2 regions of the Stenotrophomonas sp. STEN008 genome follow, and region 2 is predicted to be linked to the other one. Evidence: predicted binding sites of a transcription regulator. Region 2 holds the regulator's gene; the other holds the start of a gene.
The links. Region 2 encodes FliA, which starts transcription of late flagellar genes. Its sites were predicted from a motif close to TAAAGTTTNNCNNNCNNNGGCCGATAA; they were not measured.

Region 1: a site for FliA is predicted at 6,192-6,218, ahead of ACVOME_RS12625 (methyl-accepting chemotaxis protein). Genes of this name have one in related genera too.

Annotation. Positions count from the first base shown of each region.
Region 1 covers NZ_JBRRET010000025.1:1,503-10,225, reverse strand. The annotation lists gene hflK (FtsH protease activity modulator HflK) at 1-780, shown strand, start outside; gene hflC (protease modulator HflC) at 777-1,640, shown strand; gene ACVOME_RS12655 (DUF2065 domain-containing protein) at 1,706-1,891, shown strand; gene ACVOME_RS12650 (adenylosuccinate synthase) at 2,168-3,460, shown strand; gene ACVOME_RS12645 (hypothetical protein) at 3,611-3,967, shown strand; partial or broken gene ACVOME_RS12640 (hypothetical protein) at 4,040-4,303, shown strand; gene ACVOME_RS12635 (M23 family metallopeptidase) at 4,407-5,048, opposite strand; gene ACVOME_RS12630 (L,D-transpeptidase family protein) at 5,053-6,012, opposite strand; gene ACVOME_RS12625 (methyl-accepting chemotaxis protein) at 6,248-8,374, shown strand; gene ACVOME_RS12620 (hypothetical protein) at 8,430-8,723, opposite strand, start outside.
Region 2 covers NZ_JBRRET010000005.1:146,170-154,892, forward strand. The annotation lists gene flhB (flagellar biosynthesis protein FlhB) at 1-182, shown strand, start outside; gene flhA (flagellar biosynthesis protein FlhA) at 179-2,284, shown strand; gene flhF (flagellar biosynthesis GTPase FlhF) at 2,430-4,082, shown strand; gene ACVOME_RS04485 (MinD/ParA family ATP-binding protein) at 4,069-4,956, shown strand; gene ACVOME_RS04490 (RNA polymerase sigma factor FliA) at 4,953-5,696, shown strand; gene cheY (chemotaxis response regulator CheY) at 5,754-6,146, shown strand; gene ACVOME_RS04500 (protein phosphatase CheZ) at 6,146-6,751, shown strand; gene ACVOME_RS04505 (chemotaxis protein CheA) at 6,754-8,580, shown strand; gene ACVOME_RS04510 (flagellar motor protein) at 8,682-8,723, shown strand, end outside.

The DNA of each region.
Region 1 (8,723 bases), on a different contig from region 2:
GTGCTGACCCGCGATGAGAACATCGTCAACGTGTCGTTGAACGTCCAGTACCGCATCGATGATCCGCAGCAGTACCTGTTCGGCACGGTCGATGCCAACCAGGTGCTGGAACAGTCGGCCCAGAGTGCCGTGCGCGAGGAAGTCGGCCGTGCCGATCTCAACGCCGTGCTGAACAACCGTGGCCCGCTGGCCGTGGCTGCCGAGGAGCGCCTGCAGGCGCTGCTGCGCGCGTTCAAGACCGGCCTGACCGTGACCGGCCTGACCCTGCAGGACGCCCGTCCGCCGGAGGAAGTGAAGCCGGCCTTCGACGAGGTCAACGGTGCGCAGCAGGTCAAGGAACGCCTGATCAACGAAGCCCAGGCCTACGCCGCCAAGGTCGTGCCGGAAGCACGAGGCCAGGCCTCGCGCGCCCGTACCACCGCCGAAGGCTACAAGCAGGCCGTGGTGTCCAAGGCCGAGGGTGATGCACAGCGCTTCAGCCTGCTGCAGGCCCAGTACAAGGATGCGCCGGACGTGACCCGCAAGCGCCTGTGGCTGGAAACGGTGCAGCAGGTGCTGAGCGAGAACCGCAAGGTGATCGGTGGCGATGGCCGCCAGCTGATCTACGTGCCGATGACCGGCGATACCCGTCCTGCGACGTCGGCCGCCGGCGTGCCGAATCCGGACGTGGTGATGCCTTCGTTGCCGGGTACCACGGCGGCGGAACCTTCCCGTGATCCGGGCCGGCCCACGGGCCGCCCGACCGGGCGACCGAGCGGCCGTGAGGAGGGCAGCCGATGAAGAGTCCAATCTGGATCGCCGTGATCGTGGCGGTGGTGCTGGGCCTGCTGGGCTCGGTGTACGTGGTCCGCGAGGACCAGACCGCCATGGTCCTGAACCTGGGCAAGGTAGTGCGCTCGGACATCAAGCCGGGCCTGCACTTCAAGCTGCCGATCGTGGAAACGGTGAAGGTCTTCGACCGCCGCTTCCAGGTGCTTGATACTGCCCCTGCGCGTTACTTCACCGCCGAGCAGAAGGACGTCAGCGTCGACTTCTTCGCGATCGGCTACATCTCCAACGTGGGTGACTACTTCCGTGCCACCGGCGGCGATCCGCGCATCGCCAATGCCCGCCTGGCACCGATCATCACCGACTCGCTGCGCAACCAGATCAACTCGCGCACCCTGCAGCAGTTGGTGTCCGGCGACCGCAGCGAGCTGATCGCCGAGCAGCTGAAGGGCATCAACGAGGCGGTGGCGGGGCTGGGCATGCAGATGATCGATCTGCGCATCAAGCAGGTCGATCTGCCGACCGACAGCCAGGTCATCAACGACGTGTATGAGCGCATGCGCGCCCAGCGCAAGCAGGAGGCCGCCAAGCTGCGCGCCGAAGGCGAGGAGCAGTCGCTGACGATCCGCGCCCAGGCCGACCGCGACAGCACCGTGCTGATCGCCGAAGCCGAGCGTGATGCCCAGCGCCTGCGCGGTGAAGGTGATGCCGATGCCGCGCGCATCTATGGCAAGGCCGGTTCTGCCGATCCGGCGTTCTACGCCTTCTACCGCAGCCTGGAGGCCTACCGTGGCTCCATGACCGATGGCAACGGCGTGATCGTGCTCGACAAGAACGACCCGTTCCTGCAGTACCTCAAGAGCGATCGCTGAGGTCGCACGCACTACCCACGGGGCCCGGCCAGATGCCGGGCCCCGTGCCATTTCTGGAGTTCCCGATGAAAGACCTGTTCGCGGCCGTGTGCCTGGTCGCGGTGCTGGAAGGCCTGTTCCTGTTCGCGGCCCCGCTGGCCTGGAAGCGCATGGCCGAGCGCCTGCTGGACCTGCCTGGACCGGCCCTGCGCAGCTTTGGCGGCCTGATCCTGCTGGCCGGCCTGAGCCTGCTGTGGTGGGCACGGCATTAGCAGCGGGTCATATTCCTTTCCGCAGGAAAGGGATCTGACCCCGTTTCGGGCCCCTGACCGCTGGGTGAAGCCGTCCGTCGGAAAGGTGGCACCCGACCCCGGAAACCCGGATAATGCACAAAAGCCGGACGGGCCTCCCCCGTTCGGCTTTTTCCGTGTCTGGGCCATCCATCGCCGGCCGCTCCCCGTTTGGAGCCGCCATGACCGCGCTGGGCACCCCCGCCACGGTTTACCCGTCCGCGGCCCCGATGGCCGCAACAAATCGAGGAGCCCGTCATGGGTCAGTCTGTCGTAGTGTTGGGTGCCCAGTGGGGCGATGAAGGCAAGGGCAAGATCGTCGATCTGCTCACTGAGGAAATCGGCGCGGTCGTGCGCTTCCAGGGCGGCCACAATGCCGGCCACACGCTGGTCATCAACGGCAAGAAGACCGTCCTGCACCTGATCCCGTCCGGCATCCTGCGCGACGACGCACTGTGCCTGATCGGCAACGGCGTGGTGATCTCGCCGGCCGCGCTGCAGAAGGAAATCGCCGAGCTGGAAACCTCCGGCGTGGAAGTGCGTTCGCGCCTGAAGATCTCCCCGGCCGCGCCGCTGATCATGCCGTACCACATCGCCCTAGACCAGGCGCGCGAACGCGCTGCCGGCGGCAAGGCGATCGGCACCACCGGGCGTGGCATCGGCCCGGCCTACGAAGACAAGGTGGCACGTCGCGGCATCCGCATCGCCGACCTGCATTACCCCAAGCAGCTGGAAGAACTCCTGCGCACCGCGCTGGATTACCACAACTTCGTGCTGACCAAGTACCTCAACACCGACGCGATCGACTTCCAGAAGACCTACGACGAGGCACTTGCCTTCGGCGAGTACGTCGAGCCGATGAAGTCCGACGTCGCCGGTATCCTGCACGACCTGCGCAAGCAGGGTAAGCGCGTGCTGTTCGAAGGCGCGCAGGGCGCGCTGCTGGACATCGACCACGGCACCTATCCGTACGTCACCAGCTCCAACACCACCGTCGGCGGCGCACTGGCCGGCGCCGGCGTGGGTGCCGATGCGATCGACTACGTGCTGGGCATCGCCAAGGCCTACGCCACCCGCGTCGGCGGCGGTCCGTTCCCGACCGAACTGGACGATGAGATCGGCCAGGGCATCCGCGACCGCGGTGCCGAGTACGGCGCCTCGACCGGCCGTCCGCGTCGCTGCGGCTGGATGGATATCGTCGCGCTCAAGCGCGCCGTGGCCATCAACGGCATCAGCGGCTTGTGCATCACCAAGCTGGACGTGCTGGACGGCATGGAGAAGCTGAAGGTCTGCATCGCCTACGAATACCGCGGCAAGCGTACCGAGTACGCACCGCTGGACGCGCAGGGCTGGGAAGAGTGCACCCCGGTGTACCTGGAGTTCCCGGGCTGGAGCGAGAACACCCACGGCATCACCCAATGGGATGACCTGCCGCCGGCCGCGCGCGCCTACCTGCGTTCGCTGGAGGAGCTGGCGGGCTGCCCGATCAGCATCGTCTCGACCGGCCCCGATCGCGACCACACCATGGTCCTGCAGGATCCGTTCGCCTGAGGTAGCGCCGGGCCATGTCCGGCGTGGTGGTAACGCTGTTCAATTGAAAAAAGAGCGCCGCGACTCCCTGTGGGGTCGCGGCGCTTCAGTTTGGGCCGGTTTCATCTGTCGGCGGTGGCGCTGTCAAGTACAGCCACGGAAGCCGACACCATGACCGCTCGCAAGACCCCGCCGTTCCATGTTGTTGAGCCCATCAACGACGACGCCAATCCCGCCGACGATCTCAGCACGTTCCAGGGCTGCCTCACCCGCATCCGTGATGGCGAGGGCTCCGATGGCATGTTGTGGCCGGAGGAGAACCTGTCCGACGGACGACGTCAGTCCTTGGCGCGGATCGACCGTGCGGCCGTGGGCATCCTCACCGCGGTGGAGATGCTGCATGCGGCCAACCGTTGCGCCACCACGGCGACGCCGCGCAGGCACCTGGACGAAGGTGGGGTGGAAGGGCTGTTCTTCGCCTGCCGCGAACTTGCCGAGCCGGTCTGCAGAGAAGTCAGGCCGGCCTGACGCCCTTCCGCATGTGCGATGCCTGGCCTCGCCATCTGGCGAGGTATCGGGTGGGTTCACGCGCTTCAGACTGACTTCCGCGCTGGCGCGCGTTCGGGCGTGCCGGGCTCCGGCATCACCCGCGCTGGAATCGGTTGAGTCCGCTGGAATTGCCGCCTCGTACTTCGGCTATGGGCGCGGCGACGCACGTCCGCGCGGGCGTTCCTGGCTGCGGCTGACCGTGCTGGAGGTCTGTGGCCGTTCTTCTTCTGGCAGCCCCTGGCACTGCTGTTACTGATTGCCGGTGGCGGGCTGGCGACCGCCAGCATCGCGCTGCGGCGGTGGCGACGCCGGTAGCGCCGGGCCATGCCCGGCGGGGTACTTGTCAGATACCCAATACGGCTAGGATCGTGCCCAAATCGGGCATCACTGCGACTGGCTCTGCCACGCGGCACACGCGCTACCCTCCCGCCTGCAACAGCGGGTACGGATTGATCGATTCCCCCTTCCACCACTGCTTCTCCGGCCCCAGCACGTGCACTTCGAAATGCAGGTGCGGGGCCTCGGCGCTGGCGTTGCCGGTGCTGCCTACGTAGCCAATCACCTCGCCACGCTTGATCACCTGCTTTTCGGCCAGGCCATCGGCATAGCGTTGCAGGTGGGCGTAGTAGTAGCACCAGTGCCCGCTCGGCTCGAACTGGTAGATCGTCAGCCCCCCACGCTTGCTGTCGAACAGCTTTTCCACCGTCCCATCGGCCACTGCCAGCACCGGAGTTCCTGCGTCGGCCATGATGTCGATTGCATCATGCACGCGCCCTTCGCTGCGGGCATCGGTGAAGGTATCGCGCAGCTGCGAAGGCAGTACGCCCTGCACCGGCAGCAGCAGGCCGCTTGGCGCATCGGTGGCGCTGGACGGCGGCACCGCCGTGGGAGCCGCAGCGCCCAGACGCGGCGTCGCAGCCGCAACCTCCGGCCCCGCAGCCACCGCAGGTGGTGCTGCAGGCCGGGCAACCGCTACTGGCTCACCCGCATCGCGGCGCAGCCACAAGCCCATTCCCACACCCACCAGCACGCCCAGCACGATGAACTGCGAAAGTCGCATCGGTTCACTCCTGCATCACCACGGGGACAGAGGTATCCACCGCATCGGCCACGCGCAGTGCATCCCAGTTGGTCATGCGCACGCAGCCATGCGATTCAGTCTTGCCGACATGCCCGGGTACCGGCGTTCCGTGCAGGCCATAGTGGGGTTTGGACAGATCGATCCAGACCCGGCCGACCGGATTGTTCGGACCGGGCGGCAGCGTGGCCTTCTTCTCGCCTTTGCGCGCATCCCAGAACAGCTTGGGGTTGTAGTGGAACGGCGGGTCGCGATGGACGCCGAGAATCTTCCATTCACCGATCGGCAGCGGATCGTGCTGGCTGCCGGACGAAACCGGCACCTGTGCGATCACCTTGCCCTGCGCATCCAGCAACTGAAGAGTGGAATCGGACTTGTCGACCACGATCTTCGCCGCCTTCGGCAATGCCGCGGGGGCGATGTTGGGCACCTGGATACGGCTGCCGGCCTTGGCCAGATCGACGCCGGGGTTGAGCAACTTCAGAAGGGCAGGGGACGCGTGGAAGCGTTCACCGAGCGCTTCCTCGACGCTGCTGTAACCCAGCGACTTCAGCTTTGCCTGTGCGGCGGGTTTCTTGGGAATGGACTGGAACGGACCGGCAACATCCTCGGCCGTCAGCGTGTAGTTGGCCAGCGGCGCGATCGTCTCGGCCTGGAGAGCCTCCCAGGTGCTGTCGTCCAGCTCTCCGCTCACCGTCAGGCCGTGTGCCGCCTGGAAGCCGGCCACGGCCCGATGCTGGTTGCTGCCGACTTCACCGTCTATCTCGCCCGGGGAGAAATTGGCGCGATCCAGCAACACTTGGGCGTGCAGCGGCGAGCGGGCTGCTGTATCGGGTCCGGCCTTCTCGGCAATGGGCTCCGGCAGCTGGGCCGGCGGCGGTACCTGCGCGAAGGCGGGCGACACCAGCAAGGACAGGGCGAGCAGGGCGGGGCGGTACACGGGCATGAAGATCTCCGGCAGATGGCAGCTCCACCCTGCCCGCAGAGGCTGCGCAGCCTCCGTGAAAGCAACCTGATGCCGGCATGAGCAGGGCAGCCCCGGCGTGGCTCAGGCCCTTGTCGCAGAAGTACGGGGCGGAGCCTCACCAAGGTGAACGGCTGCCGACGCCCGTGCTTGTTGCCGATCAAGATTGCCGGTGGCGCGGCCGATACGGGCGCATCCCCCCGTTTTGGATGTACCCATGGATTACTTGAGGAATGTCAGGGTTGCCTGGCGTCTTGGGCTGGGCTTTGGCCTGTTGCTGCTGCTGGTCGCGGCCGTGGTGGCCACCGGCGCCACCGCCAGTGTCGTGCAGAAGCGCGCGATGCAGCAGGTGGTCGACGTCAGTGTGGCCAAGGTACGCCTGCTGTCGCAGATGCTCGATGCCAACAACCAGATGATGGTAGTGCGCCGCGAAATGCTGATCCGCCAGGGCGAAGAGCGCGGCAGCGACGAGAAGCGCATTGCCGACCTGGTCAAGCGCTACGAGGCGGATTGGTCCGCCTATCAGGCCCTGCCGGGCGATGCAGAGGGCAAGGCCATCGCTGAAACCATCGCGGCCAAGCGCGCCCTTGCGCGCCCGCTCAACAAGCAGACCAGCGAACTGATGGAGCAGGGCGACTACCCCGCTGCCGTGGCACTGACCCTGGGGCCGGTGCAGGACGCGGCCAACGGCTGGAACAAGGCGTTGTCCGAGGGAGTCGACTTCGAAGAGAAGGAAAGCCGCGAGGCCGCCGCCGAGGCGATCCGCCTGGGTGAACGCAGTCTGCTGCAGTTGCTGGTGCTGGGAGGCGTGGCCCTGCTGGTCGGCATTGCCGCCTCGGTGATGATCGGTCGCAGCCTGACCGGTCCGCTGGCACGCGCGGTGAACCTGGCCGAGCGCCTGTCCAAGGGCCAGCTGGACCAGGAATTCCGCCTCGGCGGCCGTGACGAGCTGACCCGGCTGGGCGAGGCGATGGCCAGCGTGCGGCAGAGCGTGCAGGCCGCCATCGGGGCGCAGATGCACATGGCCGAGCAGCACGAGGCGGGTGCGATCCGCTACCGCATGGACGCCAGCGCGTTTCCGGGCGATTTCGGGCGCATGGTGCAGGCCACCAACAGCCTGGTGGAATCACACGTGCAGGTGGAACTGCTGATGGCCGAGGTCATGCAGCGCTATGCCATCGGCGACCTCAGCCGCGACCTTCCGGACTATCCCGGCGAGAAGGGTACGCTGACCCGCACCCTGGCCGCAGTGAAACAGAGCCTGCTGGCAGTCAACACCCAGATTGACGACCTGGTCCGCGCGGCGCGCGCCGGAGATTTCAGCGTGCGTGGGGATGCCAGTGCGTTCCAGTATCAGTTCAGGGCGATGGTCGAGCAGCTCAACGGCATGATGGCCAGTTCGCAGGCCAGCATCGCCGACGTCTCCGATGTGCTGCGCGCGATCTCCGGGGGCGACCTCACTGCGCGCATGGACGGTCACTACGACGGCGTGTTCGCCCGCATGCGCGACGATGCCAACACCACCACGGCCCAGCTGACCGGCATCGTGCGCGGCATCCAGGACGCTGCCGACAGCATCAACACTGCCGCGCAGGAGCTCGCCGCCGGCAACAGCGACCTGTCGCGCCGTACCGAACAGCAGGCCGCCAACCTGGAAGAAGCGGCGGCATCGATGGAAGAACTGACCTCGACCGTCCGCCAGAATGCCGAGCTGGCCCGCCAGGCCGACAGCGAGGCACACGCTGCCGGCGCGGCGGTGCGGGCCACCGAACAGGCAATGGCACAGATGGCATCTGTGATGGGAGAGATCGATCAGTCCTCGGCGCGCATCTCGGAAATCTCCACGGTCATCGATGGCATCGCCTTCCAGACCAACATCCTGGCCTTGAACGCTGCGGTGGAAGCTGCCCGCGCGGGTGAGCAGGGCCGCGGCTTTGCCGTGGTCGCCAGTGAAGTGCGCACGCTGGCGCAGCGTGCGGGCATCGCCGCCAAGGAGATCAAGGAACTCATCGAAGAGGCGGCAGGCAAGGTGCAGAGCGGTCTGGCGGTCACGGTCGAGTCGGAAGCGGCCATTGCCCGCTTGGCACAGGCCAGCGCACGCACCAACCAGCTGATGAGTGACATCGCTGCGGCGAGCAAGGAACAGGCGGCCGGCATCGAACAGGTCAATCAGGTGGTGGTGCAGATGGATCAGGTGACCCAGCAGAATGCCGCACTGGTGGAAGAAGCCACTGCCGCCAGCCGCGCGCTGGAAGAGCAGGCCAATGCGCTGACCGCGTCGGTCGCGGTGTTCCATATCGAGCAGAGCGGTGCAGTCCGCACGGTGGCAGCACGCGCGGCCTGACCGTCGGCAGCCGCCTCAAGGCACGGGCCGCCACGTGTTCGCGCGTGGTGGCCGGTCAGTCCTGCATGCGGCGGATGCGGCCGTCCTCGATCTTCCAGATCACGTCCTTACCCGTGGAGACGTACAGCGGCGAGCGGGCCCACAGGCTCCAGAACACATGGATCTCGGTCGGTGTCGGGTCCTGCAGATGGGTGATGAACATCGCCGCACCGGGTGGCGCACGCTTCAGCTGGATGCAGCTGTGGGTGAAGGCGCGGCGGAAGACGATCCGACCGTGGGCGATGTCGAGACGATGCGTGCCGCCCAGCGGAACTACGGCAGGATCGGTGGTGGCGGGCAGCAGGTAGAC
Region 2 (8,723 bases):
CGCCTTTGGCACGCGCCTTGTATCGGGAAGGCCAACTCGGAAAGGAAATCCCCGTGAGACTGTATTCGGCCGTGGCCCAGGTCCTGTCCTACGTCTACCAGCTGCGCGCCTGGCGCACCGGCCCGATGCCGGGCGCCCCGCACATCGAGGTGGATGAATTCGGCAAGGGAGGCCGGGCATGAGCGCGCAGGCCTCGTCCGGATTCAACACCCGCCGGCTGCTGGAGATGATCCGCCAAGGCCTCGGCGCACCGCTGATCGTGCTGGCGCTGCTGGCGATGGTGGTGGTGCCGCTGGCGGCGCCCGTGCTCGATGCGCTGTTCACCTTCAACATCGCCATCTCGCTGATGGTGCTGTTGGCGGTGGTGTACGTGAAGCGCCCGCTGGATTTCACCATCTTCCCGATCGTGCTGCTGGTCACCACCATGCTGCGGCTGGCACTGAACGTGGCCTCCACCCGCGTCATCCTGCTCAATGGCCAGAACGGCCACGACGCGGCTGGCAAGGTCATCGCCGCGTTCGGTGAATTCGTGATCGGCGGCAACTATGCGGTCGGCATCGTGGTGTTCGCCATCCTGACCATCATCAACTTCGTGGTCATCACCAAGGGCGCCGGCCGTGTCTCGGAAGTGACCGCGCGCTTCATCCTCGACGCCATGCCCGGCAAGCAGATGGCCATCGATGCCGATCTCAACGCCGGCCTGCTGACGCGCGAAGAAGCCAAGCTGCGCCGCGAGGAGGTCCGCGAGGAAGCCGACTTCTATGGCGCGATGGACGGCGCCAGCAAGTTCATCCGGGGTGATGCGATTGCCGGCATCCTGATCCTGTTCATCAACATGCTCGGTGGCCTCGCCGTGGGCGTGCTGCAGCATGGCATGCCGTTCGGCGATGCCGCTGCGACCTACACCCTGCTGTCCATCGGTGACGGTCTGGTGGCGCAGCTGCCGGCCCTGCTGGTTTCCAGCGCAGTGGCGATGCTGGTCACCCGTGCCTCGCGCTCGCAGGACATGGCACAGGCGATGACCGGCCAGGTGTTCGGCCAGTACCGTGCCCTGGCCATCACGGCCGGCATCATCGGCCTGGTCGGCCTGGTGCCCGGCATGCCCAACGTCGCTTTCCTGACGCTTGCCTCCATTCTCGGCTTCATCGCCTGGAAGCTGTACCGGAAGGGACAGGCCCCGGCCCCGAGCGACGCTGCCGGCAGCGACCCCGGCGCGGTCAGTGCGCTGGGCCGACCGGCGGCGCCGGCCCCCACCGCGGAACTGAGCTGGGACGAACTGCGCCCGGTCGACCCGCTGGGGCTGGAGGTCGGTTACCGGCTGATTCCGCTGGTGGACAGCAATCAGGGCGGCGAACTCATGGCACGCATCAAGGGCGTGCGGCGCAAGCTGACCCAGGACGTGGGATTCCTGATTCCATCCGTGCACATCCGCGACAACCTGGAACTGCCGGCCAACGGCTACCGCGTGCTGGTACATGGCGTGCCGGTGGCAACCGCCGAGATCCATCCCGACCGCGAACTGGCGCTGGACCCCGGCAGTGCGCTCGGCCCGCTGGACGGCATCGCCGGCAAGGATCCCGCCTTCGGCCTGGACGCTACCTGGATCCAGCCGCACCAGCGCGCCCAGGCCGAAACCATGGGCTACACCGTGGTCGACCCGGCCACCGTGGTCGCCACCCATCTTTCCCACCTGATCCGCGAGCATGCGCCGGAGCTGCTGGGCCACGAAGAGGTGCAGCACCTGCTGGCCAACCTCGCCAAGAGCGCGCCCAAGCTCGTCGAAGATCTGACGCCCAAGGCGCTGCCGTTGTCGGCCGTGGTGCGGGTGCTGCAGAACCTGCTGGTGGAACGCATTCCGATCCGCCAGCTGCGCAAGATCGCCGAAGCACTGGTGGAGCACGCGCCGTCCAGCCAAGACCCGGCCACGCTCACCGCCGCAGTGCGCACCGCGCTCGGCCGCTTCATCGTGCAGGAGATCGCCGGAATGTCGGCGGAGCTGCCGGTGTTCACCCTCAACCCGCAATTGGAACGCGTCTTGCAGGAGTCCACGCAGGGCAACGGCGCCGCGCTGGAACCCGGGCTTGCCGAGCGACTGCATCAGAGTCTGGCCGAATGTGTCAGCAAGCAGGAAGCCCGCAACGAGCCCGCGGTCGTGCTGGTTCCCGGCCCGGTACGTGCCGCGTTGGCACGCCTGGTCCGTCACAGCGTTCCGTCGCTGTCGGTACTGGCGTACAGCGAAGTGCCGGAGGACAAGCGCCTGAAGCTGGTCGGAACGATCAGCTGACGCCGCCCACCGATGCGTCAGAAAACAGACACCACCTTCGAACCACCGCAACAGACAGATGCCAAGGGGAACCCGTTCCGTGCAGACCACCGACCACCCGCGTTCTCCCACCCCCACCCCGCCGTCCCCGTCCCGTGACCACAGCATGAAAATCAAACGATTCGTCGCCGCCGACATGCGCTCGGCCATGAACCTGGTGCGCAAGGAACATGGTCCCGATGCTGTGATCCTGTCCAACCGCCGGATCGAGGAAGGCGTCGAGATCGTCGCCGCAGCCAACTATGACGAGAGCGCGGTGCAACGCGCGCTGGAAGCCTCGCGGCGCGACTTGGCTCCGCCGCCGCCGAAACCGCGCACCGCCGCGGATGCAGTGATCGCCGCGGTCACCCGTCGCCGCTCCGCGACACCGGCCCAGCAGCCGGTGACGGCCACCACATCGGCCGTGGCCGCCCTCGCCCGCGCGGCCGTCGGTGCCACCGGCCGCACCCTGGACAGTGCGGACGAGATCGTGCCCACCCGCGGCAGTTCCGGCTTCGCTGCCACCCTGGCGCGTGCCACCGTCAACGATCCGGCACTGCCGGAGCAGATCTTCGCGCCGTTCGCGAGCGCCGTCGTGGCTCCCGCACCGGCGCCCGCCAACCGCGCCCGTTTCCTGATCGACCCGCCGCAGGACGAGCATCACGAATCCCCCGCGCCGGCAGTTCTGCCGCCGCCGCTGCCGATCACCGCTGCGGCCACTGCGCAGGCCGAGTCCGTGCACCCCGAGCCGCCGTACGCGCAGGACGTTGCCGAGACCACGCCAGCCCCTGCCGCTGCCGCTGAAGCGGAGACCGCGCCGGCCCCGGCGCCGCTCCTTGCCCCGACGCCGGTACTGACGGTGGTTGCACAGGACGATGCCGAGATCCGCCAGCTGCGCCACGAAGTGGCCGGCATGCGCCAGGTCATCGAGCGCGAGATGAACCGCTTCACCGACGAGCGCCTGCGCGGCTGCCCGGTGCGGGCGACCGCCCTGGACCTGATGGACGAGTACGGATTCGATGCCGGGCTGGCCCGCGATGTGGCCATGCAGATACCGCTGGAAACCGAAGCCCACCGGGGCCGCGGGCTGATGCTGGGCCTGATCTCGCGCAGGCTGCCGATCGCGCCGGTCGATCCGCTGGAAGAAGGCGGCGTGATCGCTCTGGTCGGTCCGACCGGGGCCGGCAAGACCACCACCATCGCCAAGCTCGCCTCGCGCTTCGCCGAGAAGCACGCGCCGCGCGATGTGGCCCTGGTCACCACCGACACGCTGCGCATCGGTGCCCGCGAGCAGCTGTACGGCTATGGCCGCCAGCTCGGCATCGCGGTGCATGAAGCCAACAGCGGTACCGACCTGGACCAGCTGCTGGAGCGGCTGAAGGACTACAAGCTGGTGCTGATCGATACCGCCGGCCTGGGCCCGCGTGACCGCGCCCTGGCCGCGCAGCTGCAGTGGCTGCGTGCCGCCCGCCAGGTCCGCACTCTGCTGGTGCTGCCGGCCAATACCAGCTTTGGCGACATGGACGAGGTGGTGCGCCGCTTCGGCTCGGCCAACCTGCAGGGCCTGGTGCTGAGCAAGCTGGATGAGACCGGCCGCTTCGGCAACGCCCTGTCAGTGGCGGTAGACCACGCGCTGCCGATCACCTGGGTGACCGATGGCCAGGACGTTCCGGACGACCTGCACCGGGCCAGCGCGGCCAATCTTGTACTTCGCCTTGAAGATTTGCGCCGAGCGGCCGATATGCCCTGCAACCCGGAGTTGAACCATGCCGTCGCGTGAGTACGCCAAGCTGACCAAGACCTTCCCGCTGTCGGCCACCCGCAGCGAGCCGCTCGGCCCTGTGCGCACCATCGCCGTGACCGGCGGCAAGGGCGGCGTCGGCAAGACCAACGTCTCGGCCAACCTGGCCGTGGCGCTGGCCGGCATGGGCAAGCGCACGCTGCTGCTCGACGCCGACCTGGGCCTGGCCAACATCGACGTGATCCTGGGCCTGAATCCCACCCACACCCTGGCGGATCTGGTCGCCGGCCGCTGCTCGCTGGAAGACGTGATCGTCGAAGGTCCGAACGGCGTGCTGGTGGTGCCGGCCGCGTCCGGTCGGCGGCACATGGCCGAGCTGGCCCCGGCCGAGCACATCGGCTTGGTGAACGTGTTCTCCGAACTGGAACGCGAGCTGGACATCATGGTGGTGGACACCGCCGCCGGCATCACCGATGGCGTACTGACTTTCTGCCAGGCCGCACAGGACACCGTTGTCGTGGTCTGCGACGAGCCGGCCTCGATCACCGACGCCTACGCACTGATCAAGGTGCTGTCGCGCGAGCGCGGCGTGGACCGCATCCAGGTGGTGGCCAACATGGTGCGCGACCCCAACGAGGGCCGCGTGCTGTATGAAAAGCTGACCCGGGTCTGCGAGAAGTTCCTTGCCGATGTCTCGCTGAACTACCTGGGCTGCGTGCCGCAGGATGACTGGCTGCGCCTGTCGGTGCAGCGCCAGCAGCCGGTGGTGAAGGCCTATCCATCCAGCCCGGCGGCGCTGGCGATCACCGAGATCGCCCGTCGCACCGCCCGCTGGCAGGCCCCCACCGAGCCACGCGGTGGCGTTGAATTCTTCCTCGAGCGCATCCTCAAGCAACGCGGGGTGGCAGCATGAAAGGCGCGGCCCAGTACAGGGAAGTCCAGCGCTCGGCGGCGACCGAGGTCATCGCCCAGCACTCGGACCTGGTGCGGCGCATCGCCCATCACCTGGCCGCACGCCTGCCGGCCAGCGTCGAAGTGGACGACCTGATCCAGGCCGGCATGATGGGCCTGATCGAAGCCTCGCGCAGCTACGACGCCGACCAGGGTGCCTCGTTCGAGACCTATGCCTCGATCCGCATCCGCGGCTCGATGATCGACGAGATCCGCCGCGGCGACTGGGTACCGCGATCGGTGCATCGGCGCGCCCGCGATGCGGCCGCCACCATCCGCCGCCTGGAGCAGACCACGGGCCGTGCAGCCAGTGCCACCGAGGTGGCGGCGGCCATGGACATGCCACTGCCCGAATACCTGCGGCTGATGGAGGACGCCTCGCGCGGCCAGGTGCTGAGCCTGGAATCGCGCATCGAAGACCAGGGCGAACTGGACACCGTCGCCCAGGGCGGACCCACACCGCAGCAGGTCCTGGAACGTGGCGAATTCGGCCGCGAACTGGGCAAGGCCATCGGCCATCTGCCCGAACGCGAACAGCTGGTGCTCTCGCTGTACTACGAGCAGGAGCTGAACCTGAAGGAGATCGGCGCGGTGCTCGGCGTGAGCGAATCGCGCGTCTGCCAGATCCACGGCCAGGCCGTGCTGCGCCTGCGCGGCCGGCTGAAGATCTTCGAGGCCGCGGATGCCGGGCTTGAAGAATGAACATGCCTGCGGCGGCCACGGCCACCGCGGGCGACTGAACAACAAAGGAACTCCGCTTTGAACAAGAACATGCGCATCCTGATCGTCGACGACTTCTCGACCATGCGCCGCATCGTCAAGAATCTGCTGGGCGATCTGGGCTTCACCAACACCGCCGAAGCCGAGGACGGGCATGCCGCACTGTCGATGCTGCAGAGCCAGCCGTTCGACTTCGTGGTCACCGACTGGAACATGCCGGTGATGACCGGCATCGAGCTGCTCAAGGCGATCCGCGCCGATGCCAAGCTCAAGACCCTGCCGGTCCTGATGGTCACCGCCGAGGCCAAGCGCGAGCAGATCATCGAAGCGGCGCAGAGCGGCGTGAACGGCTACATCATCAAGCCGTTCACCGCGCAGACGCTGGAAGAGAAACTGGGCAAGATCTTCGAACGCCTGGCGGCCAGCGCCTGATGGACGCCACGGTCGACAAGAACGCCCTCGCCCTGCGCCTGCAGGAAGCCCTCGACGCGCTCGAATCCGGCGACGAGAGCGCCTGGCGCCAGCGCATCGATGCCCTGGTGGCCGCACGCACGCAGCCGATGATGAGCGGCCTGTCACGGCTGGCCCGCGAACTGGGCCAGGCCCTGGGCGAACTGCCGACCGTCCCCAGCGAGGCGGGCGAGCTGGACGACGCCTGCGCGCGCCTGGACCATGTGGTGGCGATGACCGAACAGGCCACGCACCGCACCCTGGACCTGGCCGAAGAGTGCCGCAGCCTCACCGAACAGCTGCGCGCCGAAGGCCTGCAGCCGGGGCAGGATGCGCAGCTGGAACGCATCCGCCACAACCTGACCGAGATTGCCCTGACCCAGAGCTATCAGGACCTGACCGGACAGATCATCCGTCGCGTGGTCGGCATCGTCCGCCGCGTGCACGAAGGCTTTGGCGCGCTGGGCCTGCCACCGGAGCAGCATCGCACCGATCCGGCGCTGGCCGGACCGGCACTGAAGGGACTGGACCGTCACGCGGTCTCTCAGAACGACGCCGACGACCTGTTGTCGGACCTGGGACTGTAAGCATGAGCGCGGTATCCGACGACATCACCGCCGATTTCATCATCGAGGCACAGGAAATCCTGGATCGCCTCGGCGAACAGCTGGTGTCGCTGGAACAGGCGCCGCAGGACGCCGACCAGCTCAACGCCGTGTTCCGTGGCTATCACACGCTCAAGGGCGGCGCCGGCTTCCTCGGCATCACCGCCATGGTCGAGCTGTGCCATGCCGCCGAAGAGGCACTGGGCGCCGCCCGCGCTGGCCAGGCGGTGCTGCAGCCGCATCACTTCGATGCCGCACAGCAATCCCTGGACTACCTGCAATCGATGCTGGATGCCGTGTCTTCCGGCAACGAACCCGGCTATGCCCCGCCGGACCTGATCGCCCAGTTCGACGTGCACGGCGCTGCTGCGCCGGCCGCCGCCGCTCCCGCAGCGGCCGCGCCCGCTGCCGGTGACCTGATCACCGACGACGAGTTCGAGGCCCTGCTCGATCAGCTGCACGGCAGCAACGCCCCCACCGCGGTGGCGACGCCGGCCAAGGCCGACGATGGCCTGATCAGCGAGGATGAGTTCGAAGCCCTGCTTGACCAGCTGCACGGCGGCGCCGCCCCGGGCGCGAAACCCGTGACTGCCCCGCCGGCGCCTGCACTGCCCGCACCGCGCCCCGCGGCCGCCGCGGCCAAGCCCGCGGCCAACAAGCCGGTGGCCGAGGCCGAGCACACCGTGCGCGTGGATACCAAGCGGCTGGATGCGATCGTCAACCTGATCGGCGAGCTGGTGCTGTCGCGCAACCGGCTCAAGACCCTGCGTGCGCGCCTGCGCGACGAGGAACTGGACCGCGCCGTGTCGACCCTGGACATCGCCACCGCGCGCCTGCAGTCGGCAGTGATGCGCACGCGCATGCAACCGGTCGGCAAGGTGTTCTCGCGCTTCCCCAAGGTCGCCCGCGATGTTGCCCGCTCGCTGAAGAAGGAAGTGGACCTGGAGCTGGTCGGCGCCGAAACCGAGCTTGACCGCAACCTGGTCGAGGCCCTGGCCGACCCGCTGGTGCACCTGGTCCGCAACGCCATCGACCACGGTGTGGAGATGCCCGATCTGCGCGAAGCACAGGGCAAGCCACGCATGGGCCACGTGCGTCTGTCGGCCCAGCAGGAAGGCGACTACGTCAGCATCGAGGTGCAGGACGATGGCGCCGGCATCGATCCGGAAAAACTGCGCGCGAAAGCACGCGAAAAGGGCTTGATCGACCCGGAGGCGGCGGCCCGGCTGAGCAGCGAGGAATGTCTGCACCTGGTGTTTCTGCCCGGCTTCTCCACCAAGCAGCAGGTGACCGACATCTCCGGCCGCGGCGTCGGCATGGATGTGGTGCAGTCGCGCATCCGCGAGCTCAGTGGGCAGATCCAGATCCAGTCGGAACTGGGCCGGGGCAGCCGTTTCCTGATCCGCGTGCCGCTGACCCTGGCGATCCTGCCAACCCTGCTGGTGCAGGCCGGCGAGGACGTCTATGCGCTGCCGCTGGCGCGCGTGATGGAAGTGCTGCATGCACCGCGCACCTCGCTGGGCTGGTTCGATGGCCGGGCGGTGCTGGATCGTCGCTCGCACACCCTGCCGCTGGTCGATCTGCGCCAGTGGCTGGATGTGACGCCCGCCGCCTCGGCGCTGCTCACCATCGTGGTGCTGCAGGCCGGCGAGGCGCGCTTCGGCCTGGTCGTGGACCAAGTCCGTGGGCGCGAGGAAGTGGTCATCAAGCCATTGCCGAAGGCCCTGCGCGGCCTGCGCGGCTACGCCGGTGCGACGCTGATCGGTGATGGCCGGATGGCCCTCATCCTCGACGTGGATGGCCTGCGATGACGCTCGCCGGGCATGGCCCGGCGAACCAGAAACTGTGACTACCGTCTGTACGCGATCGACCGGTGTCTCAAGTCCCATTCACACACGCCGATACCGGACCCATGGATAGACTCAGCCTCATCGGACTCTTTCTCGCCCTGGCC